DNA from 4 places in the Paenirhodobacter sp. genome. Region 1 is predicted to be linked to each of the others. Evidence: riboswitches for the same ligand, from Rfam matches in the RefSeq annotation. Region 1 holds a riboswitch; each other region holds the start of a gene.
The links. A riboswitch is a leader RNA that binds a small molecule or an ion and turns the genes downstream of it on or off. The one in region 1 is predicted to bind cobalamin.

Region 1 (7,210 bases):
CACGATCGCCACGGCATGGGCGTCGTTCTCGGCGATGAAATGCACGTTGCCGGACACGCCGGCCTGGGTCTCTGCGGAGCCGATCTCATCCATCGTGGTGACCTGGCCGGTGACCGAGCGGATCACCTCCGGCCCGCAGATGAACATCTGCGCATTCTCGCGCGTCATGACGACGAAATCGGTCAGCGCCGGGGAATAGGCCGCGCCGCCCGCGCAGGGGCCGGCGATCACCGAGATCTGCGGCACCACGCCCGAGGCCTGCACGTTGCGGTAGAACACCTGACCATAGGCCGAGAGCGCGCCGACGCCTTCCTGGATCCGCGCGCCACCGGAATCGTTGAAGCCGATCACCGGAACGCCCGCCTTCATAGCGTGATCGAGCGTGTGGCAGATCTTCTTGGCGTGGGTCTCGCCGAGCGAGCCGCCGGAGACGCCGAAATCCTGCGAAAAGGCCGCGACCGGTCTGCCGTCGACGAAGCCGGTGCCGGTGATCACCGCATCGGTCGGGATCGCCTTGCCCTCCATCCCGAAATGACGGGTCTTGTGCAGCGCATGCAGGCCGAATTCCTGGAAGGTGCCGGCGGAAAACAGCGCCTCGATCCGCTCGCGCGCGGTGAGCCGGCCCTTTTCGTGGCGTTCGGCGGTCTTCTTCGCGCCGCCGCCTTCGAGCGCGACATCGCGCCGCTTGTCCAACTCGTCCGCGAGTTTCCTGGAAATCGCCATGATCGCATCGCTTCCTTCTGGCCCGCCGGAACCCCGGCGGGGATGTTGCAGGGCATGACCCGAAGGCCCCCCGAGGCGCCCGCGGCCGGCCCTTTCGGACCAGGTCGCGACGCACCCTAATGGCGGTCCGATTAAGGCGCAGTTCACGGTGAAGATAAAGCGGGGGCGCGCGGAATATTTTGCAACTGCAGCAAAAATCGCGCTTTGCCGCCCGAATGGGCACAATCGGGGGGCGATTCCCGCCCCCCATCCGGCAATGCCCCGGATCAGACCTCGACCGAGACCTTGCCCATCGGATTCGCGCAGCAGGCGAGGATATAGCCCTCGGCGATCTCGTCGTCGGAGATGCCGCCGTTGTGCACCATATGCACCTCTCCCGAGAGCTTCTTCACCTTGCAGGTGCCGCACAGCCCGAAGGTGCAGCCCGAGGGGATGTTCAGCCCCGCCTGTTTCGCCACGGCCAGCACCGTGTCGGTCTCGGCGCAGGGCGCGGTGACGCCCGAGGCGGCGAAGGTGATCTCGGCGGCGACCTGCGCGTCGGGGGTGACGTCCTCGATCAGCGGCGCCTCCGCCTCGCTCGCCACCGGGGCGCCGAAGCTTTCCTGATGGTAATGCTCCATGTCGAAGCCGAGCGAGATCAGCATCTCGCGCACCGACTGCATGAAGGGCTCTGGCCCGCAGCAGAACACCTCGCGCTCGAGGTAGTCGGGCGCCATCAGGCCGAGCATGATCTGGTTCAGCCGGCCCTGATAGCCGTGCCAGGTGCGGAACGGATCGAGTTCCTCGACGGAGAAGCGCAGCTGCAGCCCCGGCACGCGGTTGGCGAATTGCTCCAGCCGCTCGCGGAAGATGATCTCGGAGGGGCGCCGCGCCGCGTGGACGAAGGTGATGTCGGGCATCTCGCCCGAATCCCAGGCCCAGGTCGTCATCGCCATCATCGGCGTGATCCCCGAACCCGCCGAGACGAAGAGGTATTTCTTCGCCTTGTGGCGGTGGAAGGAGAAGATGCCGCTCGGCCCGAAGGCGCGGATCTTCATCCCCGGCTTCAGATGTTCGAGCATCCAGCGGGTGCCGATGCTGTCCTTCTGCGCCTTCACCGTGACCGAGATCGACAAGGGCCGCGAGGGGCTCGAGGAGATCGTGTAGGTGCGCTGAACGTTGCCCGCCGCGCCCTTCGCCGGATCGACCGGCAGGTCGAGGGTGACGAACTGCCCCGGCTCGTAGTCGAACCACGCGCCCGAAGGCGCGCGGAAGGTGAAGGTCGCGGTGTCGGCCGTTTCCGGCACGACCATCGCGCATTCGAGCATCTCGTCATCCGACCAGGGCTCGGCGGACCAGTTCAGGCGCGGCTTGACCATCCGCTCACTCCGCCGCCTGGGCGGTCGGGCCGAGCCGCTCCGCCATCGTGCCGCAATACCAGTCGACGAACTGGATCACGCCCTCTTCCTGCACCGTCGAATAGGGGCCGGGTTCGTAGGCCGGGGAAAGGATGCCCTTCTGGTTCTCTTCCACGACCTGACGATCTTCGTCATTGGTGTTGAGCCAGACCTCGGTCAGCGTCTTGAGATCGTAATCCTTGCCCTCGACCGCATCCGCCGGCACCAGCCATTTCGTCGTGACCTCGGTCTCGGTGGGCGAGAGCGGCAGGATCCGGAAGACGATCGCATGATCGGCGAGGAAGTGGTTCCAGGTGTTCGGATAGTGGAAGAACAGCAGCGAGCCCGCGTCGCTGAAGGGCATCTGCCCCATGCGATGACCGGTCACCGCCGCCTTCGTGCTCATCGTGTAGCTTTCGGCGTTGTTCAGAAGCGGGATCCGCGCGAGGCGCCACTGCATCCGCGGATGCGCGGTGAAGCGCGAGGGCAGCCCCGCCTCCTCGCAGCGTTTCCAATGCGCGAGGATGTCCGGGCTCGCCGCGTCGGGGCCTTCCATCGCGGTCATCCGCGGGTTGTCGGAATAGGTCCGGCAGAGCGAGGGATGCGAGCCGCCGCAATGGTAGCATTCGCGGTTGTTCTCGATCACCAGCTTCCAGTTGCCCTTCTCGACGATGGTCGAGGAAAACGCGACCTTCGCCTCCTTCAGCCCGGCGGGGGCGAGGTAGCGGCCGAGCGTCTGGGCGAGATCGGCGATCGGCGGCGGCACTTCGGCGAGGCAGATGAAGACCATGCCGCCGATATCGACGCAATGGACCTTCTTCAGCCCGTGTTTCGAGGCGTCGAAATCCTCCTGCATGTCGCGCGCCCAGATCAGCCGGCCGTCGAGCTCGTAGGTCCACTGGTGGTAGGGGCAGACGAGCTTCGCGGTGGTGCCGCTCGGCGCCGAGCAGAGCCGCTGGCCGCGGTGGCGGCAGACGTTGTGGAAGGCGCGGATCATGCCATCGGCGCCGCGCACCACGATCACCGGATAGGCGCCGACCTGAAGCGTCGCGTAATTGCCGGGCTTGGGCAGTTCGCAGGCGGGCACCGCGAACAGCCATTCGCGGTAGAAGATCTGGTCCAGATCGGCCTGGAGCACGCCCTCGTCGCAATAAAGCTCGTGGCTCAGGGAATAGTTCTCGCGGCGCGCGGCCAGTTCCGCGCGGATCTCGGATGCGCTCAGCATCTTGCACCTCTTTGGGCCACGCCTCCCCGCGCGGACAGGTTGAAAGAAGGGCCGAAGCCCGGGGCCGCAAGGCTGGTGTCCGGGCTCGGGAGGCGCCTGCACGCCGCGGACGCGCCCTCCGGGCCTCCGCCCGGCGGATCCGACCGCCTCTCCCATACCGTTGCGGGGGCAGCGCCGGTCTCCCACCGGCTTTCCCAATTCTCCTGCGTCCCGGGGCCGGGGCGCAGGCACCCTGCCCCGCCAGATTGACAGAATGCCGCGCCCGGCGCGCCGCAAATGCGACCTCCGGCGCGGCATTCGAGACATTGCCCGGGCGCGGCCCCGCCCCCCGGACAGGGGCAGGCGCCGCGCGGGGGCGATCGCGGCTCAGCACGCGATTCGCGCCCTGCGCGGCGCCCAGGAACCGGGGCCCCGTCGGCTCAGAGCATCCGCGTCGAGAAATACCAGTCGACGGTGTCATAGCCCTCGCCGGCACGCGCCTCGGCCTCTTCCGGGGTCTTCGGCGTGTGCACGATCACCGGCTTGCCCGGCGCCCAGTTCTCCGGCATCGCGCAATTCTCCTCGGCCGCGGTCTGCAGCGCCACGAGCAACCGGTAGATCTCGTCGACCGAGCGGCCGGCGACCATCGGATAATAGAGCATCGCGCGCAGCTTGCCCTCCGGGTCGATCAGGAAGGTGGCGCGCACCGCCGAGGTGTCGGAGGCGCCGGGCTGGATCATGCCATAGGCCGAGGCCACCTCCATGCTCAGATCGGCGATGATCGGGAAGGTGATCTTGGTGCCGAACTTCTCCTCGATGTTGCGCATCCAGGCGATGTGCGAATAGTGGCTGTCGATCGAGAGGCCGAGCAGCTCGGTGTTGCGCGCGGCGAAATCGGCCTGGCGCTTGGCGAAGGCGATGAATTCGGTGGTGCAGACCGGGGTGAAATCGGCCGGGTGCGAGAACAGCACCAGCCATTTGCCGCGGTAATCGGCGAGGGTGCGGCGGCCGTGGGTCGTCGGCGCGTCGAAGTCGGGGGCGGCGACGTTCAGGCCGGGCATCCGGGGCTGGGTCTGGGTCAGGTCGGTCATCGGTTTTCCTTTCGGGTCTCTGTCGTTTCGATGCAGACTTCCTACCCCCCGGAATTACATTGGTGAAATTGATTGATACGCTTTCACTTATTGCCTTTTTCTATTACGATTCCCGCATGATCACCCTGCGCCAGCTCCGCTTCCTCACCGCCGTCGCCGAGGAACTCAATTTCTCCCGCGCGGCCGAACGCTGCCACGTCACCCAACCCACGCTGAGCGCGGGGCTGCGCGAGCTCGAGGAACGCCTCGGCGTGACCCTGGTCGAGCGCACGAAACGCTCGGTGATGATGACGGAGATCGGCGCCGAGATCGCGGCGCGGGGCCGCGCGCTGCTGCTTGGCGCGCGCGAGATCGAGGAGCTCGCCGCCGCGCAGCTACGCCCCGACGAGGGCGATCTGCGGCTGGGCGCGATCCCGACGATCGGCCCCTTCCTGATCCCGCGCGCCCTGCCCGGGCTGCGCGCGCGCTTTCCCGCCCTGCGGCTCTACCTGCGCGAGGAGCTGACCGAGAGCCTGCTCGAGGGCGTCGCCGCCGGGCGGCTCGACCTTGCGGTGATCGCCCAGCCCTATGACATCGGCAGCCTGCGCAGCATGGCGCTCTTCGACGACGGCTATCACCTCGCCGCCCCGCCCGAGGCGCCGCCGCAGGAAGCGGGCACTTGCGAGACCGGCCTCGCGCTGCTCGACGGGGCGCATCTGCTGCTTCTGGAAAAGGGGCATTGCCTGCAGCGCCATGCGCTGCGCGCCTATCCCGCCGGGCGGCTCGCGCAGGACGAGCATTTCGCCGCGACGAGCCTGACGACGCTGATCTCGATGGTGAGCGAGGGGCTGGGGATCACGCTGCTCCCCGATCTCGCGGTGGCGGCCGGGGTGGCGGCGCATCAGCGCGTCGCACTGACGCCGCTGCCCGACGCCTGCCCGCGCCATGTCGTGCTGGTCTGGCGCGCGACCTCGCCGCGCGCCGCCGTGTTCGAGGAGATCGGCCGGATCCTGCAGGAGACGCGCCGCGCCCTGCGCTGATCCGGCCGCCGGAGCTCAGCCGAAGACCGCGGTGAGCGCGCCGTCGACGGCCTCGGTGATCTCGTCGATGTCGTCGGGCGTCGCGATCAGCGCCGGGCTGAAGCAGAGCGTGTTGTTGAACCCGGTGAGCGAGCGGTTCGTCATGCCGAACATCACGCCGCGCTTGGCGCCCTCGGCCACCACGCGGGCGACCTCGCCCTCATGCATCGGCTCCTTCGTGGCGCGGTCGGCCACGAGCTCGGCGCCGGCAAAGAGGCCCGCACCGCGGACGTCGCCGATCACCTTGTGCTTTTCCATCAGCGTCTGCAGGTTCGCCATGATCCGCTCGCCCATCGCGACGGTGTTGGCCAGCAGCCCCTCGTCCTCGATGATGCGCATGTTCTCGATCGCCGCCGCGGGGCCGGCGGTGCAGCCGCCAAAGGTCGAGATATCACGGAAATAGCTGAGCTTGTCGGTCGCGTCCTTGAACTGCTCGAACACCGCCTCGGTGGTCACGCAGCACGAAATCGCCGCATAGCCCGAGGCCACACCCTTCGCCATCGTCACGAAATCGGGCTGGATGCCGTAGTTCTGATAGCCGAACCAGGTGCCGGTGCGGCCCATGCCGCAGACGACCTCGTCGATGTGCAGGAGCACGTCGTATTTCTTGCAGATCTCCTGCACCCGCTCCCAATAGCCCTTCGGCGGCACGATCACGCCACCGCCCGCGGTGACGGGTTCGAGGCAAAGCAGGCCGACGGTATCCGGCCCCTCGCGCAGGATCACCTCCTCGATCGCATCCGCCGCGCGCTCGCCGTAATTCTCGACATCCCACTGCGCGCGGTATTCGAGGCAATGCGGCACCGGCACGAAGCCGCCCGGGAACGGCCCGTATTGCAGCGCGCGCTCTTCCTGACCGCAGGCCGCGAGCGTGCCGAGCGAGGCGCCGTGATAGTCGCGCTCACGATAGAGGATCTTCGATTTCTTGCCGCCATGCAGCCGCGCCGAGATCTGGCGCACCATCTTGAAGACCTTCTCGTTCGCTTCCGACCCCGAGTTGGCGAAATAGACGCGGCTCATGCCCGGCATCTTGGTCAGCAGCTTTTCCGAGAAAAGCGCGCCCGGGATGGTGCCGCCGCTGCCCGCCCAATAGGGCAGCTCGATCAGCTGGTCGCGGATCGCGTTGGCGATGCTCTCGCGGCCGTAGCCGACGTTCACCGTCCAGACCCCGCCCGAGACGGCGTCGAGGAACTCGGCGCCGTGCTGATCCCAGATCCGGATCCCCTTGCCCTTGACGATGACGCGCGGGTCACTCGTCTCGAGCGATTTGTGTTGCAGCAGGTGGTGCCAGACATGGGCGCGATCGGCCTCGGTCACATGGCGCATATCGTTGGAAAGCAGGGTCATCCGCGGGACTCCGTCAAAGGGGGATGCGCCATCACAATCCTTTTCCGCGCGCCCAACAATCCTTTTTATCACTACGGCAAGTCATTGATTTTTATTGCGCGCATCGTAAAGTGATGCGGATTTCACAACAACCGGAACGGAAATGGCGATGGAAGGCGAAATCGGCGCGCGGCTGCGGGCGCTGCGTCAGGCGCGCAACCTCTCGCAACGCGAGCTCGCGCGGCGCGTCGGCCTGCCGAATTCGGCGATCTCGCTGATCGAATCGGGGCGCACCAACCCGACGATCGGCGCGCTCAAACGCATCCTCGACGGGCTGCCGATCGGGCTGGCGGAGTTCTTCGCCTTCGAGCCGGAGGCACCGCGGCGCTTCTTCTTCGCCGCCGAGGAGCTGCACGAGATCGGCAAGGGCCG
Region 2 (7,210 bases), on a different contig from region 1:
GCGGGATCGGGGCGGCGATCGCGCGGCGGCTCGGGGCGGAGGGATATGCGGTGGGGGTGGTTTACGCGGGCAGCGCAGCCGCGGCGCAGGAGGTGGTGGCGGCGATCGTCGCGGCGGGCGGCCGGGCGCAGGCGCTGCAGGCCGATCTCGCCGATCCGGCGGCGGTGCCGGCGCTCTTCGCGGCGGCCGAGGCGGCCTTCGGCGGGCTCGATCTGGTGGTGACCAGCGCCGGGGTGATGGAGCTTGCGCCGCTCGCCGCCTCGGACGACGCGATGATCGCGCGGCAGATCGCGGTGAACCTGACCGGCACGATCCTGTGCCTGCGCGAGGCGGCGCGGCGGCTGCGCGACGGCGGGCGGATCGTCACCCTGTCCTCGACCGTGGTCGCGACGCATTTCGAGAGCTACGGCGTCTACACCGCCACCAAGGCCGCGGTGGAGGCGCTCACCCCGATCCTCGCGCGCGAGCTGCGCGGCCGCGCGATCACCGTGAACAGCGTGGCGCCGGGGCCGACCGGCACCGATCTGTTCCTTGCCGGCAAGCCGCCTGAACTGATCGAGAAACTCGCGCAGGCGAACCCGCTCGGCCGGCTCGGCGCGCCCGAGGACATCGCCGATGTGGTGGCCTTCCTCGCCGGGCCGCAGGGCGGCTGGATCAACGGTCAGGTGATCCGCGCGAATGGCGGCATGGCCTGAGCGGGGCAGGGGCCGGGCTCAGCGCGCGAGCGCGAGCAGCCCGGTGACGTCGAGATGCGCCTCGAGGTGATCGGCGAGCCGGTCGAGCACCGCCTCGACCTCGGCGCCGTAACTCAAGGCCCCCGGCGCCTGCCCGAAGCCCGCAAGCCAGGCGCGGCGGAAGCCGTCCTCGGCGAACATCCCGTGCAGGTAGCTGCCGACCACCCGCCCGTCGGCGGAGCGCGCGCCCTCGGGCGTGCCCGCGATCCGTGCGAAGGGGCGGGCGCGGTCGGGCCCGTCGCTGCGCCCGATGTGGATCTCGTAGCCCGAAAGCGCCGCGCCCGTCACCGCATCGGTCGCGCTGACCCGGGTCAGGCGCTTGTCGGCGACCATCTCGGTCTCGATGGCAAGGAGGCCAAGGCCCGGCTCCGCCCCCGGCGCACCCTCGAGCCCCTCGGGGTCGCGGATTACGGTGCCGAGCATCTGGTAGCCGCCGCAGATGCCAAGCACATGGCCGCCGCGGCGCAGATGCGCGGCGAGGTCGATGTCCCAGCCCTGCGCGCGCAGGAAGGCGAGATCGCCGCGCGTCGATTTCGTGCCCGGCACGATCACCAGATCGGTGTCTCCCGGGATCGGCTCGCCCGGGGCAAGCAGGGTCAGATCGACGCCCGGCTCCTGCGCGAGCGGGTCGAGATCGTCGAAATTCGCGATCCGCGAGAGCGCGAGGCAGACCACGCGCAGCCCGGTGCCGCGCGCGTGGCGGGGCAGGTCGAGCGCGTCTTCCGCGGGCAGTTTCGCGGCCTCGGGGAAATAGGGCAGCACGCCGAAACCGCGCCAGCCCGTGCGGTCCGCGATCAGCGCGTAGCCCTCGTCGAAAAGGCTCGGATCACCGCGGAACTTGTTGATCAGAAAGCCGGAAACCATCGCCGCATCGGCCGGGTCGAGCACCGCCTGGGTGCCGATGATCTGCGCGATCACGCCGCCGCGGTCGATGTCGCCGGCAAGCACCACGGGCACATCGGCCGCGCGCGCGAAGCCCATGTTGGCGATGTCGCCGCGGCGCAGGTTGACCTCGGCGGGGCTGCCCGCGCCCTCGACGATCACCAACTCATGCGCGGCGCGCAGCCGCCCGAAACTTTCGAGCACCGCGCCCATCAGCTGCGGCTTGAGATCCCAGTAGTCGCGCGCGCGCGTGGTGGTGCGGCGCCGGCCCTGCACCACCACCTGCGCGCCGGTGTCGGTTTCCGGCTTGAGCAGCACCGGGTTCATGTCGCTCACCGGTTCGAGCCCGCAGGCCAGCGCCTGCAGCGCCTGCGCGCGCCCGATCTCGCCGCCGTCGGCGGTGACCGCGGCATTGTTCGACATGTTCTGCGGCTTGAAGGACGCAACGTCGATGCCCCGCCGCCGCGCCGCCCGGCACAGCCCCGCGACAAGGAGCGACTTGCCGACATTCGAGCCGGTGCCCTGGATCATCAGCGCCCGGGTCATCGGGCTCGCTTGACGCTCATTCGCGCTTCTCCGTAGTGTTTGCCCAGACCTAAGTCACGGGGCCCGGCGCGACCAGATGGAAAAGCGGTATCAGGTTTTCATTTCCTCCACCTTCCAGGATCTGCAGAACGCGCGGCAGGAAGTCTCGCAGGCGCTTTTGCGCGCGGATTGCTTCCCGGCGGGAATGGAACTCTTCCCGGCGACCGACGCGGAGCAGCTCGAGCTCATCAAGACGGTGATCGACGCCTCCGATTATTACATCCTGATCTCGGCGGGGCGCTATGGCTCGATCCATCCCGAGACCGGGCTGAGCTATACCGAGATGGAATACGACTATGCCGTCGAACGGAGAAAGCCGGTGATCCGGCTTTTGCATCGCGATCCGTTCAACAAATTGCAGGGCGAGTACATCGAAGCCAGCGATGCGGGCCGCGCGAAGCTGCGGGCGTTTCGCGACAAGATGACGGCGTCGCGGCTGGTGCGCTACTGGACCGATCCGAAGGAGCTGATGGCGGAAACGGTGTTCGCGCTGCAGGACGTCCAGCGCCGCTTCCCGGCGATCGGCTGGGTGCGCAGCGACGGGATCGCGCGCGAGGAGGCGGAGCTGCAGATCGCCCGGCTGAGCCAGAAGGTGGCCGAGCTGGAACTGCGGAATGCGCAGCTGCCGGAGACGGCGATCGACGTGGTAGAGGTCTTCGCCGATATCGCGGAGGAAACGGCGGTCGAGTTTGGTTATGATGCGCCTTCCGGGGTCTCGGCGTTCCGGACGGAAACCGACGGCGATCTCACGACCGTGTTTTTCCCGACGAAGGATCTGTGCTGGGCGCTGGCGACGGCGATGACGACCAGCTTCATCGACAACGAGATCGTCATCGGCGCGCTCGAGGTTCTCATCGCCCGGGAAACGGGTTCGTGGCCGCGTGAATCTATCTACATCGACGACGAACAGATGGGGTTCCTGCGGGCCTTCGCCTATTTGCGTGAGCGGCGCGTCGCCGAGCCCGAGGTCGTCGCGGGGTTCACCGAGCGGCCGGCCCCTTCGACGCATTCCGCGGTGGGCATGTTGGCACGTTTCGGCTCCAGCGGTCCGACCTTCTCCAAACGCACCACCTGGTCGCTGACCGAGGCGGCCGCGGTCTCGGCGAGCGGCTGGTATCTGCAGATGACGCAGGGGCGCTAGAACTCCACCCCCGGCTGGGCCTTCACCCCCGCGCGGAACGGGTGTTTCACCAGTGTCATCTCGGTCACCAGATCGGCCAGCTCGATCAGCTCGGGCTTCGCATTGCGGCCGGTCAGCACGACATGGGTCATCGGCGGCTTCTCGTCGCGCAGGAAGGCGAGCACCTCCGCCAGATCGAGATGCTCGTAGCGCAGCGCGATGTTGATTTCGTCGAGCAGCACCATCCGGATCGCCGGATCGCGGATCAGCGCCTGCGCCTTTTCCCAGCCGCGCCGGGCCGCCGCGATGTCGCGGTCGCGGTCCTGGGTTTCCCAGGTGAAGCCCTCGCCCATCGTGTGGAACTGGCACAGATCGGCGAAATGCGTCTCGATCAGCGCGCGCTCGCCGCTCTCCATCGCGCCCTTGCCGAACTGCACCACGGCGCAGGGCATGCGGTGTGCGATCGCGCGCAGAATCATCCCGAACCCGGCCGAGCTCTTGCCCTTTCCCGCTCCGGTATGGACGACGATCAGCCCCTTCTCCCCGGTCTTCGTCGCCATCATCTTGTCGCGCGCGGCCTTGATCTTCGCCATTTTCGCGGCGTGGCGGTCGGCTTCGGAGGGCGGCGGGGCAGGCGGCGGGGCGGGCATCGGAACCTCGGTCGTGACGTCTTGACAAGGGGGGGCGCTTTGCCTCAGGTGGGCGGCGCTGGTTCCTGTCTATGACAGGCGAAGAGGGAATGCGACAGGCCTTTGGCCCAAGCGCAGCCGCCCCCGCGACCGTGACCGGAGAGTTTCGCCCATCGCCACTGGCCCCAAAAGGCCGGGAAGGCGGGCGGAGCGCAGGGGCCCCCGGGCCCCGGGATCCGCAAGCCGGGAGACCTGCCAGCACGATGTGTTACGGGCGAACGGGGTGTCTCGCGGCCGGCTTGAGCAGCCTGTCGTCGACGGCTGCGCTTGCCCGATCCCCCCCGCCGCTCCGAGAAGGAGAGCAAGGATGGGCGGGGTGACCCTGACAATCTGCACGACCTGCCGCGCCCGCGGCGGCGCTGTCCCCGATGCGTCGGAGGAGCCCGGTGACGCGCCGCGCCCCGGCGCCGCGCTGCATGCGGCGCTGGCCGCGCGCGATCTGCCCGCGGGGGTGCGGCTGCGCGCGGTCGAATGCCTCTCGGCCTGTGCGCGCGGCTGCACCGCGGCGCTGAGCGGCGGGCCGGAGCGCTGGGCCTATGTCTACGGCGATCTCGACCCCGCGCGCGATCTCGCCGCGCTGCTCGAGGGGGCGGCGCTTTATGCCGCCACGCCCGACGGGCTGATCCCCTGGCGCGCCCGCCCCGCGATCTTTCGCAAGCAATGTGTCGCGCGGCTGCCGCCGCAGCAGGACTGATCGAAGGAGCTCCCGATGTCCGACCTCAAGAAGATCCCCGTCACCGTCATCACCGGCTTTCTCGGCGCCGGCAAGACCACGCTGATCCGCCATCTGATGGCCCATCCCGAGGGGCGCCGGCTGGCGATCCTCGTCAACGAATTCGGCACCGCCGGGGTCGATGGCGCGATCCTGAAGGGCTGCGCCGATGCGAACTGCCCGGCCGAGAGCATCCTCGAGCTGGCGAATGGCTGCCTGTGCTGCACCGTCGCCGACGAGTTCATCCCGGCGATCGAGCGGCTGCTCGCGCTGCCCCACGCCCCCGATCACATCCTGATCGAGACCTCGGGCCTCGCGCTGCCGAAGCCGCTGCTCAAGGCCTTCGACTGGCCGCCGATCCGCTCGCGGGTGACGGTCGACGGGGTGATCGCGCTCGCCGATGCCGAGGCGGTGGCGGCGGGGCTTTTCGCGCCCGATCCCGCGGCGGTGGCGGCCGAGCAGGCGGGCGATGCGGCGGTCGAGCACGAGACCCCGCTGTCCGAGGTTTTCGAGGATCAGATCGCCTGTGCCGACATCGTGCTTCTGACCAAGGCCGATCTCGCCGGGGCGGAGGGGCTGGCCGCGGCGCGCGCGGTGATCGGCGCGGAGAACCCGCGCGGCGTGCCGGTGCTTGCGGTGACCGAGGGCGCGGTCGATCCGCGCGTCGTGCTCGGGCTTTCGGCGGCGGCGGAGGACGATCTTTCGGCGCGGCCCTCGCATCACGACGGGGCGGGCGATCACGACCACGACGATTTCGACTCGGTGGCGATCGCGCTGCCCGAGATCGACGATCCCGCGGCGCTCGGTGCGGCGGTCGAACGGCTCGCGCGCGATCTCGGCATCCTGCGGGTGAAGGGCCATGTCGCGGTGCGCGGCAAGCCGATGCGGCTTCTGGTGCAGGCGGTCGGGGCGCGGGTGCGGATGCAATACGACCGCCCCTGGGGCGTGGGGCCGCGGCAGGGCGCGCTCGTCGCGATCGCCGAAAAGGGCGACGTCGACGCCGCGGCGATCCGCACCGTGCTCGGGGTCTGAGCGGTGCATCTCGTCTTCCGCGAAGGCCACGGGCTCGAGGAGAGCGACGTGCCGCAGGATCTCGGGCAGACGCCCGCGGATCTCGTGGCGCTGTCCTTTTCCGACAGCGATCTCGGCGCTTTCGCGGCGGGCTGGCATCGCGCGCAGGACGCCGGAGCGGGGGGCGCGCTGCCTGCGCTGCGGCTCGCCAATCTCGCGGCGCTGCGCCATCCGCTTTCGGTCGATGTCTATCTCGAGACGGTGGCGGCACAGGCGAAGGGCATCCTCGTGCGGCTGATCGGCGGCGAGAGCTACTGGCCCTATGGGCTGGCGAGCCTGCAGGATCTGGCGCGCCGGCGCGGCATCGCGCTCGCCGTGCTGCCCGCCGACGGGCGCGCGGATCCGCGCCTCGATGCCGCCTCGACGCTGCCGGTCTCGACGCTGCGCCGGTTGCAGGCGCTGTGCGATGCGGGGGGCGCGGTCGCGGCGCAGGCGGCGCTGGCGCAGCTCGCGCTGGCCGCCGGGCTTTACGCCGCGCCGGTCGCCGGGGAAAAGACCCTGCCCGAGGCGGGCTTCTACCGCCCGGGCGCCGGGGTGGTGCCCCCGCCCGAGGCCGCGCCCGAACGCCCGCTCGTGCTCGTCACCTTCTACCGCGCCTATCTCGCGGCGGCCGATCTCGCCCCGGTCGATGCGCTGATCGCCGCGCTCGAGGATCAGGGCTTCGCCGCGTTCGGCGTTTTCGCCCCCTCGCTGAAGGCGCCCGGCGTCGCAAGCTGGCTCGGCGCCCGGATCGCACGGCTGCGCCCGGCGGCGATCGTCAACGCCACCGCCTTTTCCGCCCGCGGCGCCGATGGCGCGCCCGGCCCGCTCGAGGCGGCGGGCTGCCCGGTGTTCCAGGTCGCGCTCGCCACCGCGCCGCGCGCCGCCTGGGAGGTGGGCACGCGGGGCCTCTCGCCCGCCGATCTCGCGATGCATGTCGTGCTCCCCGAGGTCGACGGGCGGATCTTCGCGGGCGTGGCGAGCTTCAAGCAGGCCGCGCCGCGCGACCCCGATCTGCAATTTTCCCGCCTCGTGCATGCGCCCGATCCCGCGCGCATCGCCGCGATCGCCGATCGCGTCGCGGCCTGGCACCGGCTCGCCGCGATCCCGGCCGAGGCGCTGCAGCCGGCCTTCGTGCTCTCGACCTATCCCGGCCGCGACGACCTCGCCGCCCATGCGGTGGGGCTCGATGCGCTCGCCTCGACCGAGGCGATGCTCGCCGATCTCGCGCAGCGCGGCCATGCGGTCGAAGCGCTGACCGGGCTCGCCCCGCGGCTTCTGGCCGCGACGATCCGCTGGCCGCTCGCCGCGTATCGCGCGGCCCTCGCGCGACTGCCGCAAGCCCTGCGCGACGATCTCGCCGCGGCCTGGGGCGCGCCCGAGGACGACCCCGCGGTGCAGGACGGCGCCTTTGCCTTCCGCGCGCTGCGCGCGGGCG
Region 3 (7,210 bases), on a different contig from region 1:
GAGGTGCTGCCGGCGGAGCTGATCATGTCCTTCACGTCGGCCTGGAACAGGGTCAGCCCGAGCGTGCCGCGCCCCTGGGCGAGGTCGTAATCGGCGCCGAGCTCGTAGCTCAGGCTGCGTTCGGGTTTCAGGTTCGGGTTGCCGGAATAGACGCCGGGGGTATAGCCGAACTGCTCGTACATCGTCGGGTAGACCGTGGCCTTGCCGACCGAGCCACGCAGCCGCCAGGCCGCCCCCGGCGCACGCCAGGCGGCCGAGAGGTTCCAGGAGGTCGGATCCTGGAAGACGTCGATCACGTCGTGGCGGATGCCCGCCTGCAGGTCGAGCCCGTTGTCGAAATGGCCCTGATAGTCGAGCGCGATCGAGCGGGTGTTGCGCGAGTCCTTGCCGCTCGACCAGGCGTCGGTGACGTCGAAGGTCTCGCGCTCGGCGCCGAGCTGGAGGTTCAGCTTCTGATTGGCTGTGCGCGCGTCACTGCCGTCGAGCGCGATGCTCGCGGTATATTTGAACGTGCGGCGGGTGGAGCCGTAGTCGGAATTGCCCCACGCCGGGCTGCGGTAGAAGGTGTCCTGATTGCTGCCCGAGATCTCGAACCGGTTCAGCAGCCGCCCGCCCAGCGCATCCGCCTCGAGCCAGAGCGAGCCATAGGTCTCGTCGCGGCTGGCGCTGTCGCCCGCGTTGACGAGGTAATCCTCGGGCCGCGTCGCCGCGCCGTTGGTGCTGAAATAGCTGTAGTCCTGCCAGATCCGGCGCAGGGTGAAGCCGGTCTTCACCGTGTCGCTGATCGCGTAATCGCCGTTGAGCGAGGCGGTATCGACGTCATTGTGCTGGATGTCGCCCTTGACCGAACCGTCGTTGTCGTTGTCGCGCCGGTTGTCGAGCGCGAAGGAAAGCTGGCCGCGCGCGAAGCGCTGGCGCAGGTAGACATTCGCGTCATGGCTGTCGTTGCCGCCGAACTCGAAGCCGCCGCCATAGGAGGTGCCCTCCTTCTCGGCGCGCTTGGTGGTGATCGCGATCACGCCGGCCATCGCCGAGGTGCCGTAAAGCACCGATTGCGGGCCGCGCAGCACTTCGATGCTTTCGATGTCGGCGACGGTGAGCCCGCCGAAGGAATAGGAGCCGTTCGTCGTTCCGTTCGCCTCGACGCCGTCGATCAGCACCTTGGTGTGGTTCGCCTCGCCGCCGCGGATATAGACGGCGGCGGCGGTGCCACCGGTGGCCGCGACCGAGACGCCGGGCAGGGCGCGCAGGGCGTTCTGCACCGTGGTGATGCCGCGCTCTTCGATGTCGCGGGCGGTGACGATGCTGTAGGCGCGGGTGAAATCACTGGTCGCAATGCCGGTGAGGCCGCCCCAGACGACGATCTCGTCGAGGCTGGTCGTGTCCTGCGCGAGCGTGGCGACAGGAACGGACAGGATTGCTGCGGTGAGCAGCAGGTGGCGCAGGGCGCGGGTGGATCGCATGGTTCACTCCCCTTCGCGGGCGGGGCCCGCATGACAAACAGGCCCGGGAGGAACTCCGCGGACCGAGACTGTCACCACTGCGGTTGACGCCGCTTCCTCGCGCCCCTCGCGCGCGGAAAGGGTGATCGTCCGAGCAGGTCTCCTGGCTCGCGGGTCTTTGCTTGGCCGGCCTTCCCGGGCTGTGCCCAGTGGCATCGTCGGCGTCGCTCACCGCTTACAGTTGCGGGGGCAGCCACGGCTTCGGCAGCTCCGGCGGAGCGGTCGTTCCGTGTTCCCTTTCAATCCGACCCTGAGGCCGGAACTCGAACGCTCCGGTGAAAGATCAAATCGGCCTGTGAGTCAAGCCCGCTGCGCCGCGGCACGCCTGCCGGGTGCCAGGCTGTGACTTTGCCGCGCGCCTCCGCAGCCTCACCCATTGATTTAATCAATCGTTTGATTATACTGCCGCCATGAGCGAACGACTCCCAGACCAGATCAAGCCTGCCGAGGGCACCGCGCGCGCGCTGATCGAGGCGGCGATCGAGATCTTCGGCAATGCCGGCTATGCCGCCGCCTCCACCCGCGAGATCGCCGCGAAGGCGGGGACCAATGTCGCCTCGATCGCCTATCATTTCGGCGGCAAGGAGGGGCTGCGCCTCGCCTGCGCGCGGGAATTCGCGGCGCGGATGCAGAGTGTGGTGATGGCAATGCCCGCCGAGGATCCGCCCACACCCGAAGCGGCGCACATCGCGATCCGGGCGCTTGTCTCCCATGTCGCGCCGCAGATGATCGGCAATCCGCAGATGCGGGCGATGATTTCCTTCGTGCTGCGCGAGGTGGCGGAGAACGGCCCGGGCGCGCAGGTGATCTACGACATCCTGATCCATCCGATGCACCGCCGCTTTTGCCGGCTCTGGGGTATCGCGACCGGACAGGCGCCGGAAAGCGCGGCGGTGCGGCTCACCGTCTTCACCGCGATCGGACAGATCCTTTATTTCCGCATCGGCGCGCCGATCGTGAGCCGCCGGATGGGCTGGGAGGCGATCGGGCCCGAGGAGGTCGCACAGATCACCGAAGTGCTGTTGCGCAATATCGAGGCGGTCCTCGCCGTGACGAAAGGAGAGGAAGGATGATCCTCTGTTCCCTGCCGCTGATCGCCTCGCTGCTGCCGGCCTGTGCCGCGCCTGCGCCGCTCGCCACCGGCTATGTCGAGGGGGATTACGTTCTGATCGCCCCGGTAAGTACCGCGCAGATCGACGAAACGCTGGTCACCCGCGGGGAGCGGGTGAAGGCGGGGCAGCTGCTCTCGCAACTCGAGAAGCGCGATGCGCAGATCGCGGTGGATCAGGCACGGGCGGCGGTGATGCAGGCCGAAAGCCAGCTCGAGAACCTGCGCGAGGGCAAGCGGCCGGAGGAGATCCGGGTGATCGAGGCGACGCTCGCCTCGGCGAAGGCGCAGCTTGCGGAATACGAGCGCAACTCCGCGCGCACCGAGGCGCTGGCCGCGAAGGGCACGGCGACGGTGGCGCAGCGCGAGGATGCGCAGACTGCGGTTTCGGTGGCGAAGGCGAATGTCGCCGAGATCGAGGCCAATCTGGTGGTGGCGAAGCTGCCCGCGCGCGCGGCCGAGATCGCCGCGGCGGAGGCGGCGGTGCATGCCGGGCAATCCGATCTCGACAAGGCGCAATGGGTGCTCGACGAACGCAGCCTGAGCGCCCCGGCGGCGGGGGTGATCTCCGACATCATCCGCCTGCCGGGCGAGATCGCAGGCCCCTCGGCGCCGGTGCTCTCGATGCTGCCAGACGATGCGGTGAAGCTGCGGCTATACGTCCCCGAGCGCGATCTGGCGCGGATCGCGGCGGGCACGATGCTTTCGGTGCATTGCGACGGCTGCGCGGGCGATCTGCGCGCCGAGGTGACCTATATCGCCGATGGCCCCGAATTCACCCCGCCGGTGATCTATTCGCTGCAGAACCGCCAGAAGCTTGTCTATCTGATCGAGGCGAAGCCGGCGCCGGGATCGGGGCTGAAACCGGGGCAGATCGTCGATGTCGATCTCGCCGGTAGCGGGAAATGAGCGCAGAGCCCGCCATCACCGTCACCGATCTCGTCAAGCGCTTCGGCGACAAGACGGTGGTCGACCATGTCTCGCTTGCGGTGCAACGCGGCGAGATCGTCGGCTTTCTCGGGCCGAACGGATCGGGCAAGACGACGACGATCCGGATGATGTGCGGGCTGCTCACCCCCGACGGGGGCGACGGGCGCGTGCTTGGCCATGACATCCTCACCGATCAGCGCGCGATCAAGCGCGAGGTCGGCTACATGACGCAGCGCTTCTCCTTCTATGAGGATCTCACGATCGAGGAGAACCTCGCCTTCGTCGCCGGGATCTACGGGCTTGGGAAACAGGCGGTGCGCGACACGCTCGCCGATCTTGGCCTCACCTCGCGGCGCGGCCAGCTTGCCGGCGCGCTCTCGGGTGGCTGGAAGCAGCGCCTGGCGCTCGCCGCCTGTATCATGCATCGGCCGGCGCTCCTGATGCTCGACGAACCCACCGCCGGCGTCGACCCGAAGGCGCGCCGCGATTTCTGGGACGAGATCCATCAGCGCGCTTCCGAGGGGCTCACCGTGCTCGTCTCGACCCATTACATGGACGAGGCCGAGCGTTGCCACCGGATCAACTACATCTCCTATGGACGGCTGATCGCGCAGGGCACGGTGGCGGAGGTGATCCGGGATGCCGCGCTGACGACCGTGGTGCTCGAAGGGGCGCAGATCGCGCAGGCACAGAGACTGTTGCAGGGCGCCGAGGGGGTCGATCAGGTGGCGGCCTATGGCAATACGCTGCATGTGATCGGGCGCGACGGCACCGCCCTGCGGCGCGCGGCGGAGGCGGTTGCCGCGCAGACCGGCTGCGCGCTGGAACCGGCCGAGACCAGCCTCGAGGATGTCTTCATCCAGCTCATGGGCGCATCGCAGGACAACATGCAATGAACCGGATCCTCTCGCCGCGCCGTCTCTTCACGATCATCCGCAAGGAATCGATCCAGATGCGGCGCGACCGCGTCACCTTCGCGATGATGCTCGGCGTGCCCTTGATGCTGCTGATGCTCTTCGGTTTCGCGATCAACAACGATCCGAAGGGCCTGCCCGCCGCGCTCGTCGCCCCGGTCGAGGATCGCTACACCCGCGCCATCGTCTCGGCGCTCGAACTTACCGGCTATTACCGCTTCGCCTATCCGCACGCCTCCGCCGATCAGGCCGAGGCGCTGATCGCGCGCGGCGAGGTGAGCTTCGTCGTCACCGTGCCCTCCGATTTCGGCAAGCGGGTGGCGCGCGGCGATCATCCGCAGATCCTGATCGAGGCGGACGCGACCGATCCGGCGGTGGCCTCGGGGGCGATCGGCACGCTCGGCACCGTCGCGGCGCAGGCGCTTTTGCGCGAGACCGGCAGCGAGGCGGCGGCGGCGCAGGCTGCGGCAAGCCAGCTCGATGTCGTCGTGCACAAGCGCTACAACCCCGAGGGGATCACGCAATACAATATCGTGCCCGGGCTTTTGGGCGTGATCCTGCAGATGACGATGGTGATGATGACGGCGATCGCGCTCACGCGCGAGAGCGAACGGGGCACGATGGAGAACCTGCTCTCGATGCCGGTGACGCCGCTCGAGGTGATGCTGGGCAAGGTGCTGCCCTTCTTCGTCGTGGGCGCGGTGCAGGTGCTGGTGGTGCTGGTTGCGGCGCGCACGATCTTTGGCGTGCCCTTCGTCGGCAATCTGGTGCTGCTGCTGGCCGGGGTGTTCATCTTCGTGATGGCGCTCGTCAATCTCGGCTATGTCTTCTCGACGCTCGCGCGCACGCAGATGCAGGCGATGCAGCTGACCTTCTTTTTCTTCCTGCCCTCGATCCTGCTGTCGGGTTTCATGTTCCCCTTCCGCGGCATGCCGGTCTGGGCGCAATGGGTGGGCGAGGCGCTGCCGCTCACCCATTTCCTGCGGATGATCCGGGCGGTGATGCTCAAGGGCGCCGATCTCGCCGCAGTGGCGCAGCCGATCGCCGCGCTGCTCGGCTTTGCGATTTTCTTCGCGCTTCTCGCACTCAGCCGCTTCCGCCAGACCCTCGACTGAGCGCGGCTTTGCGGCGCCCTTCGCCCGCGGCCTGACTCCGCGGAATTCATCCAGTGCGTGCATCGTGATATGCATGCGGGCGAATTTCGGCGTAAATTCAAGGCGAATCATTCCGTTGCAGCGATAGTGACCGGGAAAGCCGCGTGAAACCGATGTCAGAAAACCCCCTCCGCACCGCCCTTTCGGAGCCGCTCACATGAGCGGCGTGGCGCGGGTGGTGGCGGTGCGCGGGCCGGTGCTCGACCTTCGGGTCGAGGGCGATCTGCCCGCGATCAACGATGTCTTCGAGGTGTCCGGCCCCACGGGCAAGGTGATCTGCGAGGTGCAGGCACATCTCGACGCGAGCCATGTGCGGGGCATCGCGCTGCAGGCGACGCAGGGGATCGCGCGCGGCGCCGAGGTGCTTCTGACGGGCGGGCCCCTGCGGGTGCCGGTGGGGGAGGCGGTGCTCGGCCGGCTGATGAACGTGCTTGGCCAGACCGGCGACAACGGCCCGGCGCTGCCCGCCGATGCGCCGACGAGCCCGATCCACCGCTCCGCGCCTTCGCTCGCCTCGCAGACGGCGCAGACGAAGGTGTTCTCGACCGGGATCAAGGTGCTCGACCTGCTCGCGCCGCTTGCCCAGGGCGGCAAGTCGGCGATGTTCGGCGGCGCCGGCGTCGGCAAGACGGTGCTGGTGATGGAGCTGATCCGGGCGATGGTCTCGGGCTATGACGGCATTTCGGTTTTTGCCGGCGTGGGCGAGCGTTCGCGCGAGGGGCATGAGATGCTGGGCGAGATGCGGGATTCCGGCGTGCTCGACCAGACCGTTCTCGTCTATGGGCAGATGAACGAACCGCCGGGCGCGCGCTGGCGCGTGCCGCTCACCGCGCTCAGCATCGCGGAGCATTTCCGCGACGAGGAGGCGAAAAACGTCCTTCTGCTGATCGACAACGTCTTCCGCTTCGTGCAGGCGGGATCGGAGGTTTCGGGGCTGCTCGGCCGGATGCCCTCGCGCGTCGGCTATCAGCCGACGCTGGAGACGGAAGTGGCCGATCTGCAGGAGCGGATCGCCTCGGTCGGCAAGGCTTCGGTCACCGCGATCGAGGCGGTCTATGTGCCCGCCGACGATTTCACCGACCCGGCCGTCGCCGCGATCTCGGCCCATGTCGACAGCACCGTGGTGCTTTCGCGGCAGCTGGCCTCGGAGGGGATCTACCCCGCGATCGACCCGATCTCGACGACCTCGGTGCTGCTCGACCCCGCCGTGGTGGGCGAGGAGCACGCCCGCATCGCCGGGCAGCTGCGCGAGGTGATCGAGCATTACCAGGAATTGCGCGACGTGATCGCGCTCCTCGGCGTCGAGGAGCTGGGCCGCGAGGAGCGCCTCCTCGTCGGGCGTGCGCGGCGGTTGCAGCGCTTTCTCACCCAGCCTTTCTTCGTCGCCTCCGCCTATACCGGGATGGAGGGGCGCTCGGTGCCGATCGCCGAGACGCTTTCCGGCTGCAAGGCGATCCTTGCCGGCGAATGCGACGATTGGGACGAGGGCTCGCTCTACATGATCGGCACGCTCGAGGAGGCCCGCGCCAAGGAAACGGCGCGCAAGGCCGCGGGGAAGGCGGCATGAGCGCGCTGCATCTGATCGTGACGACGCCGCTCGAC
Region 4 (7,210 bases), on a different contig from region 1:
GTCGGCCTCGTGGTGCCGCATCTGCTGCGCCGCGCAGTCGGGGCACGCCCGGCGCGGCTTTTGCCCGCCTCGGCGCTCGGTGGCGCGGCGCTGGTGCTTGCCGCCGATGTCGCGGTGCGGCTGATCCTGCCCGACCGCGACCTCAAGCTCGGCGTCGTCATGGCGCTAATCGGCGCGCCGGTCTTCCTGCACCTGATCTGGCGCCTGCGGGGGCAACCATGACGCTTCTCGAGATCGACGCCCTCACCGTTCGCCGCGGCACGCAAACCGTTCTTGAAAACGCCACGCTCAACGTCGCGCCGGGGGAATGCGTCGGGCTGATCGGGCCGAATGGCGCCGGCAAATCGACGCTTTTGCGCGCCGCGCTCGGGCTGATCCCGGCCACGGGGCACAGCTCGCTCGCCGCGCTGCCGCCCGCCGCGCGCGCACGCGCCGCCGCCTGGCTGCCGCAATCGCGCGAGATCGCCTGGGGCGTCAGCGTCGCGCATCTCGTCGCGCTCGCGCAAAACGGCGACGAGGCCGCGCCGCAGGTCGCTGCGGCAATGGCGCGGATGGATGTCGCGCGTTTCGCCGCGCGCCCGGCCACGGCGCTTTCCGGCGGCGAGCAGGCCCGCGTGCTGATTGCGCGCGCGCTCGCGCAGGACACGCCGCTTTTGCTTGCCGACGAGCCGACCGCCGGGCTCGACCCTGCGCATCAGATCGCCTGCATGCGCGTCTTCGAAAGCCTCGCGGTCGAGGGGCGCGCGGTGGTCACCTCGCTGCACGACCTCGGCCTTGCGGCGCGGCATTGCTCGCGCCTCGTGGTGCTCTCGCGCGGACGCATCGTCGCCGACGGCACGCCCCGCGCGGTGCTGACCCCGGAACTCCTCGCCGAGGTCTTCGGCATCCGCGCCTTCGCACTCGAAACCGCCGACGGGCTCGTGGTGCAGCCGCTCGGAGGCATCGTTTGACGCTGCTCGCCCCCGACCTCGCGCAGCCCTGGCTCGTCGCCGATCTCGGCGGCCCGCAGCGGGTGCTGAGCTTTGCGCCCTGGCGCGCGGGCTTCGTCACCACCCGCCGCATCGTCTGGCGCGAGGTGCGCAACGCCGATCTCACGCCCGAGCTCGACGTGCGGCGCTGGATCGCCGGGACGCTCGCCGAACGCGGACTTTCCGACGCGGTGACGATGCTGACCTCGCATGACATCCGCCGCTTCGTCCGCATCGAGCGCGAGGTCGAGGGGATCCGCGCCGCCGCGCTGGCAACGGTCGGGCTCGGCAATGCCGAGCGGGTCGGGCAACGCCATTTCCGCGCCGTGCCGGAGGATACCCCCGGCTACGGCACGATCAACATTGCCGTGCAGGTTGCGGGCCCCGGCCCGCGCTGGGGGCTGAGCCGGGTCGCGCAGATCGAAGCGTTGACGATCGCGGCGCAGGCGCGCACCGCCGCGGTGATGGAGGCCGGGCTCGATCTTCCCGGCGGGCGCGTCACCGGCACCGGTACCGATTGCCTTGCACTGGCCGCCCCACCCGGGCGCGAGGTCTTCGCCGGCCTGCACACGGCACTTGGCGAGGCAGTGGGCGCCGCCGTCCATGCCGCGGTGCGCGAGGGCGCAAGCGACTGGATCGCCCGCAACGGCGGGCTCTCGCCCTGAGCGCGAGAAAATTTCGCGCAAGACGACACCATATATTGACTAACCATTAACATCAGACGCAATATGCATGTGCTTCGGTTCCTTCGATCCCGGTCGAAGGCCAAGAGGGAAGCCGGTTCAAATCCGGCGCTGCCCCCGCAACTGTAAGCGGCGAGCCAGACCGATCACGCCACTGGGCCCCGGCCCGGGAAGGCCGGTCAAAGGCGACGACCCGCGAGCCAGGAGACCTGCCGGACGCACGACGATGACCACGAACGGAGGGTTCGGGGGCGTGTGTTCAGGCCATGGCTTTGCCGTCGCCGCGCGCGTTCCCGCATGAAAGACAGGAACGCCATGACCATCACCGTCTATTCCAAGCCGGCCTGCGTGCAATGCACCGCCACCACCCGCGCGCTCGAGGCCCGCGGCCTCGCCTTTGACCTCGTCGACCTGACCGAAGATGCCGCCGCGCTCGAGGCGGTCACCGCCATGGGCTATCGCCAGGCGCCGGTGGTTGTGGCGGGCGAGCTGCACTGGGCGGGGTTCCGTCCCGACATGATCGGCCGGCTCGCCTGAGCCGATGGGCGGGCTTTTCTATTACTCCTCGGCCTCGGGCAATACCGCGCGTTTCGTCGCGCGGCTTGGCCTGCCGGCGCGGCGCATCCCCATCGAGGACGCGCCGATGCCCGAGCCCGAGGCCCCCTTCGTGCTGATCTGCCCGAGCTATGCCGACGGGCGCGGCCACGGCGCCGTCGCGCGCCCGGTGATCCGCTTTCTCAACGACCCCCGGCGTCGCGCACTCCTGCGCGGCGTCATCGCCTCGGGCAACCGCAATTTCGGCCGGCTCTTCGCCTGCGCCGGCGACCTGCTGGCCGAGAAATGCGCCGTGCCGCTGCTCTATCGCTTCGAGCTGGCCGGCACCGAAACCGACATCGCCCGCATTCGCGCCGGGCTGGAAACCTTCTGGAGCCGCCATGCTTGACGCCGTGAAACCCGATCTCGACTACCACGCGCTCAACGCGATGCTGAACCTTTACGACGGCGCCGGGCAGATCCGCTTCGAGGCCGACCGCAGCGCCGCGCGGCAATATTTCCTCAGCCATGTGAACCAGAACACGGTGTTCTTCCACTCGCTCGACGAGAAGCTCGATTACCTCGTGGAGGAAGGCTACTACGAGGCCGAAGTCCTTGATCAGTATTCGAAAAACTTCCAGCGCCGGATCTGGGCCGAGGCCTATGCGAAGAAGTTCCGCTTCCCGACCTTCCTTGGCGCGTTCAAATATTACACCTCCTACACGCTGAAGACGCGCGACGGGCAGCGCTATCTCGAACGCTACGAAGACCGGGTGGTGATGGTCGCGCTGACGCTTGCGCGCGGCGACGAGGAGCTCGCGCTGCGCTTCTTGGAGGAGATCATCTCCGGCCGGTTCCAGCCGGCGACGCCCACCTTCCTCAATGCCGGCAAGCGCGCGCGGGGGGAGCTGATCTCCTGCTTCCTGCTGCGGCTCGAGGACACGATGGAAAGCATCGGGCGCGGCATCAATTCGGCGCTGCAGCTGTCCAAACGCGGCGGCGGCGTGGCCTTGATGCTGACCAACATCCGCGAGGCCGGCGCACCGATCAAGGGCATCGAGAACCAGTCTTCGGGCGTCATTCCGGTGATGAAACTGCTCGAGGACAGTTTCAGCTACGCCAACCAGCTCGGCGCGCGGCAGGGCGCGGGGGCGGTCTATCTCAACGCGCATCACCCCGACATCCTGCGCTTTCTCGACACCAAGCGCGAGAATGCCGACGAAAAGATCCGGATCAAGACGCTCAGCCTCGGCGTGGTGATCCCCGACATCACCTTCGAACTCGCGAAGCGCAACGAGGAGATGTATCTCTTCTCCCCCCATGACGTGGAGCGCGTCTATGGCATGGCCTTCTCGGAAATCTCGGTCACCGAGAAATACGCCGAGATGGTCGACGACAAGCGCATCCGCAAGCGCAAGATCAACGCGCGCGACTTCTTCCAGACCCTCGCCGAGATCCAGTTCGAAAGCGGTTACCCCTATATCCTCTTCGAGGACACGGTGAACCGCGCCAATCCGATCGCCGGGCGGATCGCGATGTCGAACCTCTGCAGCGAGATCCTGCAGGTGAACGAGGCCTCCACCTTCCACGAGGATCTGAGCTACGACCACCTCGGCACCGATATCTCCTGCAATCTCGGCTCGCTCAACATCGCGGCCGCGATGGATGGCGGCGATCTGGGCGCGACGGTCGAGGCGGCGATCCGCGCGCTCACCGCGGTGAGCGAGATGTCGGCGATCGCGGCGGTGCCCTCGGTCCGGCGCGGCAATGACGAAAGCCATGCGGTGGGCCTTGGCCAGATGAACCTGCACGGCTTTCTCGCGCGCGAGCGGATCCATTACGGCAGCCCTGAGGGGATCGAGTTCACCTCGGTCTATTTCGCCGCCGTCGCCTATCACGCGCTGCGCGCCTCCTGCCTTCTGGCACAGGAGAAAAACACTGCTTTCCATAATTTCGAAAATTCGAAATATTCCGATGGCAGCTTTTTCGGGAAATACCTCACCCGCGACTGGCTGCCCACGCGGCCCGAGGTGGCGCGGCTTTTCGCGCATCTGACCTTGCCCACGCGCGAGGACTGGGCCGCGCTGCGGGCCGATGTGATGCGCCACGGGCTTTACAACCGCAACCTGCAGGCGGTGCCGCCCACCGGCTCGATCAGCTACATCAACAATTCGACCTCCTCGATCCATCCGATCGTTGCGAAGATCGAGGTGCGCAAGGAGGGCAAGATCGGCCGCGTCTATTACCCCGCGCCCTTCATGACGAACGAGAACCTCGAATTCTATCGCGACGCCTATGAGATCGGCCCCGAGGCGGTGATCGACACCTATGCCGCGGCGACCGAACACGTCGATCAGGGGCTTTCGCTCACGCTCTTCTTCCCGGCCGAGGCGACGACGCGCGACATCAACCGCGCGCAGATCCGGGCCTGGAAGGCGGGGATCAAGACGATCTATTACGTCCGGCTGCGCCAGAGCGCGCTCGAGGGGACAGAGGTGCAGGGCTGTGTGAGCTGCACGCTCTAAGCACCGGATTTTGCCACAGAAAGGCTGAGAGAATGAAGGATCAGGCAGGCATCACGGTGCCGCGGGCGATCAACTGGAACCGCGTCGAGGACGAGAAGGATCTCGAGGTCTGGAACCGGCTGACGGTGAATTTCTGGCTGCCGGAGAAGGTGCCGCTATCGAATGACGTGCAAAGCTGGGCGACGCTGCGCCCAGAGGAGCGCGAACTGACGATCCGCGTCTTCACCGGGCTGACGCTGCTCGACACGATCCAGAACACGCTGGGCGCGCCGGCGATGCTGGCCGATGCGATCACCCCGCATGAGGAGGCGGTGCTGACCAATATCGCCTTCATGGAGGCGGTGCATGCCCGCTCCTATTCCTCGATCTTCTCGACGCTGTGCTCGACGAAGGAGGTCGACGCCGCCTTCCGCTGGTCGGAGGAAAACCCGCATCTGCAGGCGAAGGCTCGGGTGATCCTGGAGAAATACCGCGCCGGCGAAGACCCGCTGAAGCGCAAGGTCGCCTCGGTCTTTCTCGAAAGCTTCCTGTTCTACTCGGGCTTTTATCTGCCGATGTACTGGTCGAGCCGGGCGAAGCTGACCAATACCGCCGACCTCATCCGTCTGATCATCCGCGACGAGGCGGTGCACGGCTATTACATCGGCTACAAATATCAGCGCGGGCTGGAGCGGCTCGACGAAGCCGGGCGGCAGGCGCTGAAGGATTTCACCTTTGCCCTCGCCTTCGATCTTTACGAGATCGAGGCGCGCTATACCGCCGAGCTTTACGACGGGCTCGGCCTGACCGAGGACGTGAAGGCCTTCCTGCATTACAACGCCAACAAGGCGCTGCAGAACCTCGGTTACGAGGCGCTCTTCCCCCCCGCGGCCTGCGAGGTGAACCCCGCGATCCTCGCCGCGCTGTCGCCCGACAGCGAGAACCACGATTTCTTTTCCGGCTCGGGGTCGAGCTATGTCATCGGCAAGGCGGTCGCGACCGAGGACGAGGACTGGGATTTCTGAGCGCTCAGGCCGCCCCTGCCTCCGGGCGCGGGATGTAGTTGAGCACCGGCGCGAGCCAGTGCTCGACCTCGGCCAGGGCCATGCCCTTGCGCGCGGCGTAATCCTCGGCCTGATCGCGCTCGACCTTGGCGACCCCGAAATAATAGGCGTCGGGATGCCCGATATAGAGGCCGGAAACCGAAGAGCCCGGCCACATCGCCATGCTTTCGGTAAGCTTGACCCCGGTCGCCACCTCGGCATCGAGCAGATCGAAAAGCGTCACCTTCTCGGTGTGATCGGGCTGCGCCGGGTAGCCCGGCGCCGGGCGAATGCCGCGATAGGGTTCGGCGATCAGCTCCGCCGGCGCGAAGGTTTCGTCGGCCGCATAACCCCAATACTCGCGCCGCACGCGCTCGTGCAGCATCTCGGCCATCGCCTCGGCGAAACGATCGGAGAGCGCCTTGACCATGATCGCGGAATAATTGTCGTGCTTCGCCTCGAAAGCGGCGGCCAGCGCCTGCTCCTCGGGGCCGGAGGTCACGACGAAACCGCCGACATAATCGTGCGGCCCGCCCTCGGGTGCGACGAAATCGGACAGCGCCACATTCGGGCGGCCCGGGCGCTTGCCGGTCTGCTGGCGCAGCGTGTGCAGCGTGGCGCGGGTCTCGGCGCGGTCCTCGCCGGTGTAAAGGCGGATGTCGTCGCCCACGGCCGCGGCGGGCCAGAAGCCCACCACCGCGCGCGGGGTGAACCAGCGCCCGGCGATGATCTGCGCGAGCATCGCCTGCGCGTCGGCGAAAAGGCTGCGCGCCGCCTCGCCCTGTTTCGCGTCGTCGAGAATGCGCGGATAGACCCCTTTCAGCTCCCAGGTCTGGAAGAAAGGCGTCCAGTCGATGTAGCGCGCGATCTCGGCGAGATCCCAGTCCTCGATCACCTTCGGCCCGAGGAACTTCGGCGCGGGAACGGCGTAATTCGCCCAGTCGAGCTTGAGCGGATTGGCGCGGGCCTGCGCGAGCGGCAGGCGCACCTTCGCCGCCTCGTCCCGCGCATGGCGCGCGGCGAGATCGGCATATTCGGCGCGGATGCCTGCGGCGTAATCGGCGCGATGCGCGGGGCTCAGAAGCTGGCTCACCACGCCCACCGCGCGGCTCGCGTCGGTGACATAGACGGCGGCGCCCCGGTCATAGCGCGGCGCGATCTTCACTGCGGTGTGCACGCGCGAGGTGGTCGCGCCACCGATCAAGAGCGGAATGTCGAACCCCGCCCGCTCCATCTCCGAGGCCAGATGCACCATTTCGTCGAGGCTCGGCGTGATCAGGCCCGAAAGCCCGATCGCATCGACCTTTTCCGCCTGCGCCACCTCGAGGATCTTCTGCGGCGGCACCATCACGCCGAGGTCGATGATCTCGTAATTGTTGCAGGCGAGCACGACGCCGACGATGTTCTTGCCGATGTCATGCACATCGCCCTTCACCGTCGCCATCAGCACCTTGCCCGCGGAATTGCGGCCCCCGGCC

Region 2: linked by a shared signal. The riboswitch ahead of AB7U46_RS11640 (DUF1636 family protein) and the one ahead of AB7U46_RS05690 (aromatic ring-hydroxylating oxygenase subunit alpha) in region 1 are both predicted to bind cobalamin.
Region 3: linked by a shared signal. The riboswitch ahead of AB7U46_RS00805 (TonB-dependent receptor plug domain-containing protein) and the one ahead of AB7U46_RS05690 (aromatic ring-hydroxylating oxygenase subunit alpha) in region 1 are both predicted to bind cobalamin.
Region 4: linked by a shared signal. The riboswitch ahead of nrdH (glutaredoxin-like protein NrdH) and the one ahead of AB7U46_RS05690 (aromatic ring-hydroxylating oxygenase subunit alpha) in region 1 are both predicted to bind cobalamin.

What each region holds. Positions count from the first base shown of each region.
Region 1 covers NZ_JBFXGV010000009.1:4,802-12,011, reverse strand. The annotation lists gene AB7U46_RS05700 (acyl-CoA carboxylase subunit beta) at 1-723, opposite strand, end outside; gene AB7U46_RS05695 (2Fe-2S iron-sulfur cluster-binding protein) at 990-2,081, opposite strand; gene AB7U46_RS05690 (aromatic ring-hydroxylating oxygenase subunit alpha) at 2,086-3,324, opposite strand; cobalamin riboswitch at 3,378-3,574, opposite strand; gene AB7U46_RS05685 (peroxiredoxin) at 3,744-4,394, opposite strand; gene AB7U46_RS05680 (LysR substrate-binding domain-containing protein) at 4,511-5,413, shown strand; gene AB7U46_RS05675 (aspartate aminotransferase family protein) at 5,429-6,799, opposite strand; gene AB7U46_RS05670 (cupin domain-containing protein) at 6,948-7,210, shown strand, end outside.
Region 2 covers NZ_JBFXGV010000030.1:33,137-40,346, forward strand. The annotation lists gene AB7U46_RS11620 (SDR family oxidoreductase) at 1-695, shown strand, start outside; gene AB7U46_RS11625 (cobyric acid synthase) at 714-2,162, opposite strand; gene AB7U46_RS11630 (DUF4062 domain-containing protein) at 2,239-3,342, shown strand; gene cobO (cob(I)yrinic acid a,c-diamide adenosyltransferase) at 3,339-3,971, opposite strand; cobalamin riboswitch at 4,014-4,224, shown strand; gene AB7U46_RS11640 (DUF1636 family protein) at 4,318-4,704, shown strand; gene cobW (cobalamin biosynthesis protein CobW) at 4,720-5,754, shown strand; partial or broken gene AB7U46_RS11650 (cobaltochelatase subunit CobN) at 5,758-7,210, shown strand, end outside.
Region 3 covers NZ_JBFXGV010000001.1:166,149-173,358, forward strand. The annotation lists gene AB7U46_RS00805 (TonB-dependent receptor plug domain-containing protein) at 1-1,463, opposite strand, end outside; cobalamin riboswitch at 1,579-1,784, opposite strand; gene AB7U46_RS00810 (CerR family C-terminal domain-containing protein) at 1,913-2,575, shown strand; gene AB7U46_RS00815 (HlyD family secretion protein) at 2,572-3,519, shown strand; gene AB7U46_RS00820 (ATP-binding cassette domain-containing protein) at 3,516-4,436, shown strand; gene AB7U46_RS00825 (ABC transporter permease) at 4,433-5,569, shown strand; gene atpD (F0F1 ATP synthase subunit beta) at 5,766-7,175, shown strand; gene AB7U46_RS00835 (F0F1 ATP synthase subunit epsilon) at 7,172-7,210, shown strand, end outside.
Region 4 covers NZ_JBFXGV010000001.1:156,918-164,127, reverse strand. The annotation lists gene AB7U46_RS00795 (FecCD family ABC transporter permease) at 1-222, shown strand, start outside; gene AB7U46_RS00790 (ABC transporter ATP-binding protein) at 219-950, shown strand; gene AB7U46_RS00785 (adenosylcobinamide amidohydrolase) at 953-1,633, shown strand; cobalamin riboswitch at 1,693-1,882, shown strand; gene nrdH (glutaredoxin-like protein NrdH) at 1,967-2,188, shown strand; gene nrdI (class Ib ribonucleoside-diphosphate reductase assembly flavoprotein NrdI) at 2,193-2,594, shown strand; gene nrdE (class 1b ribonucleoside-diphosphate reductase subunit alpha) at 2,587-4,710, shown strand; gene nrdF (class 1b ribonucleoside-diphosphate reductase subunit beta) at 4,743-5,714, shown strand; gene metH (methionine synthase) at 5,719-7,210, opposite strand, start outside.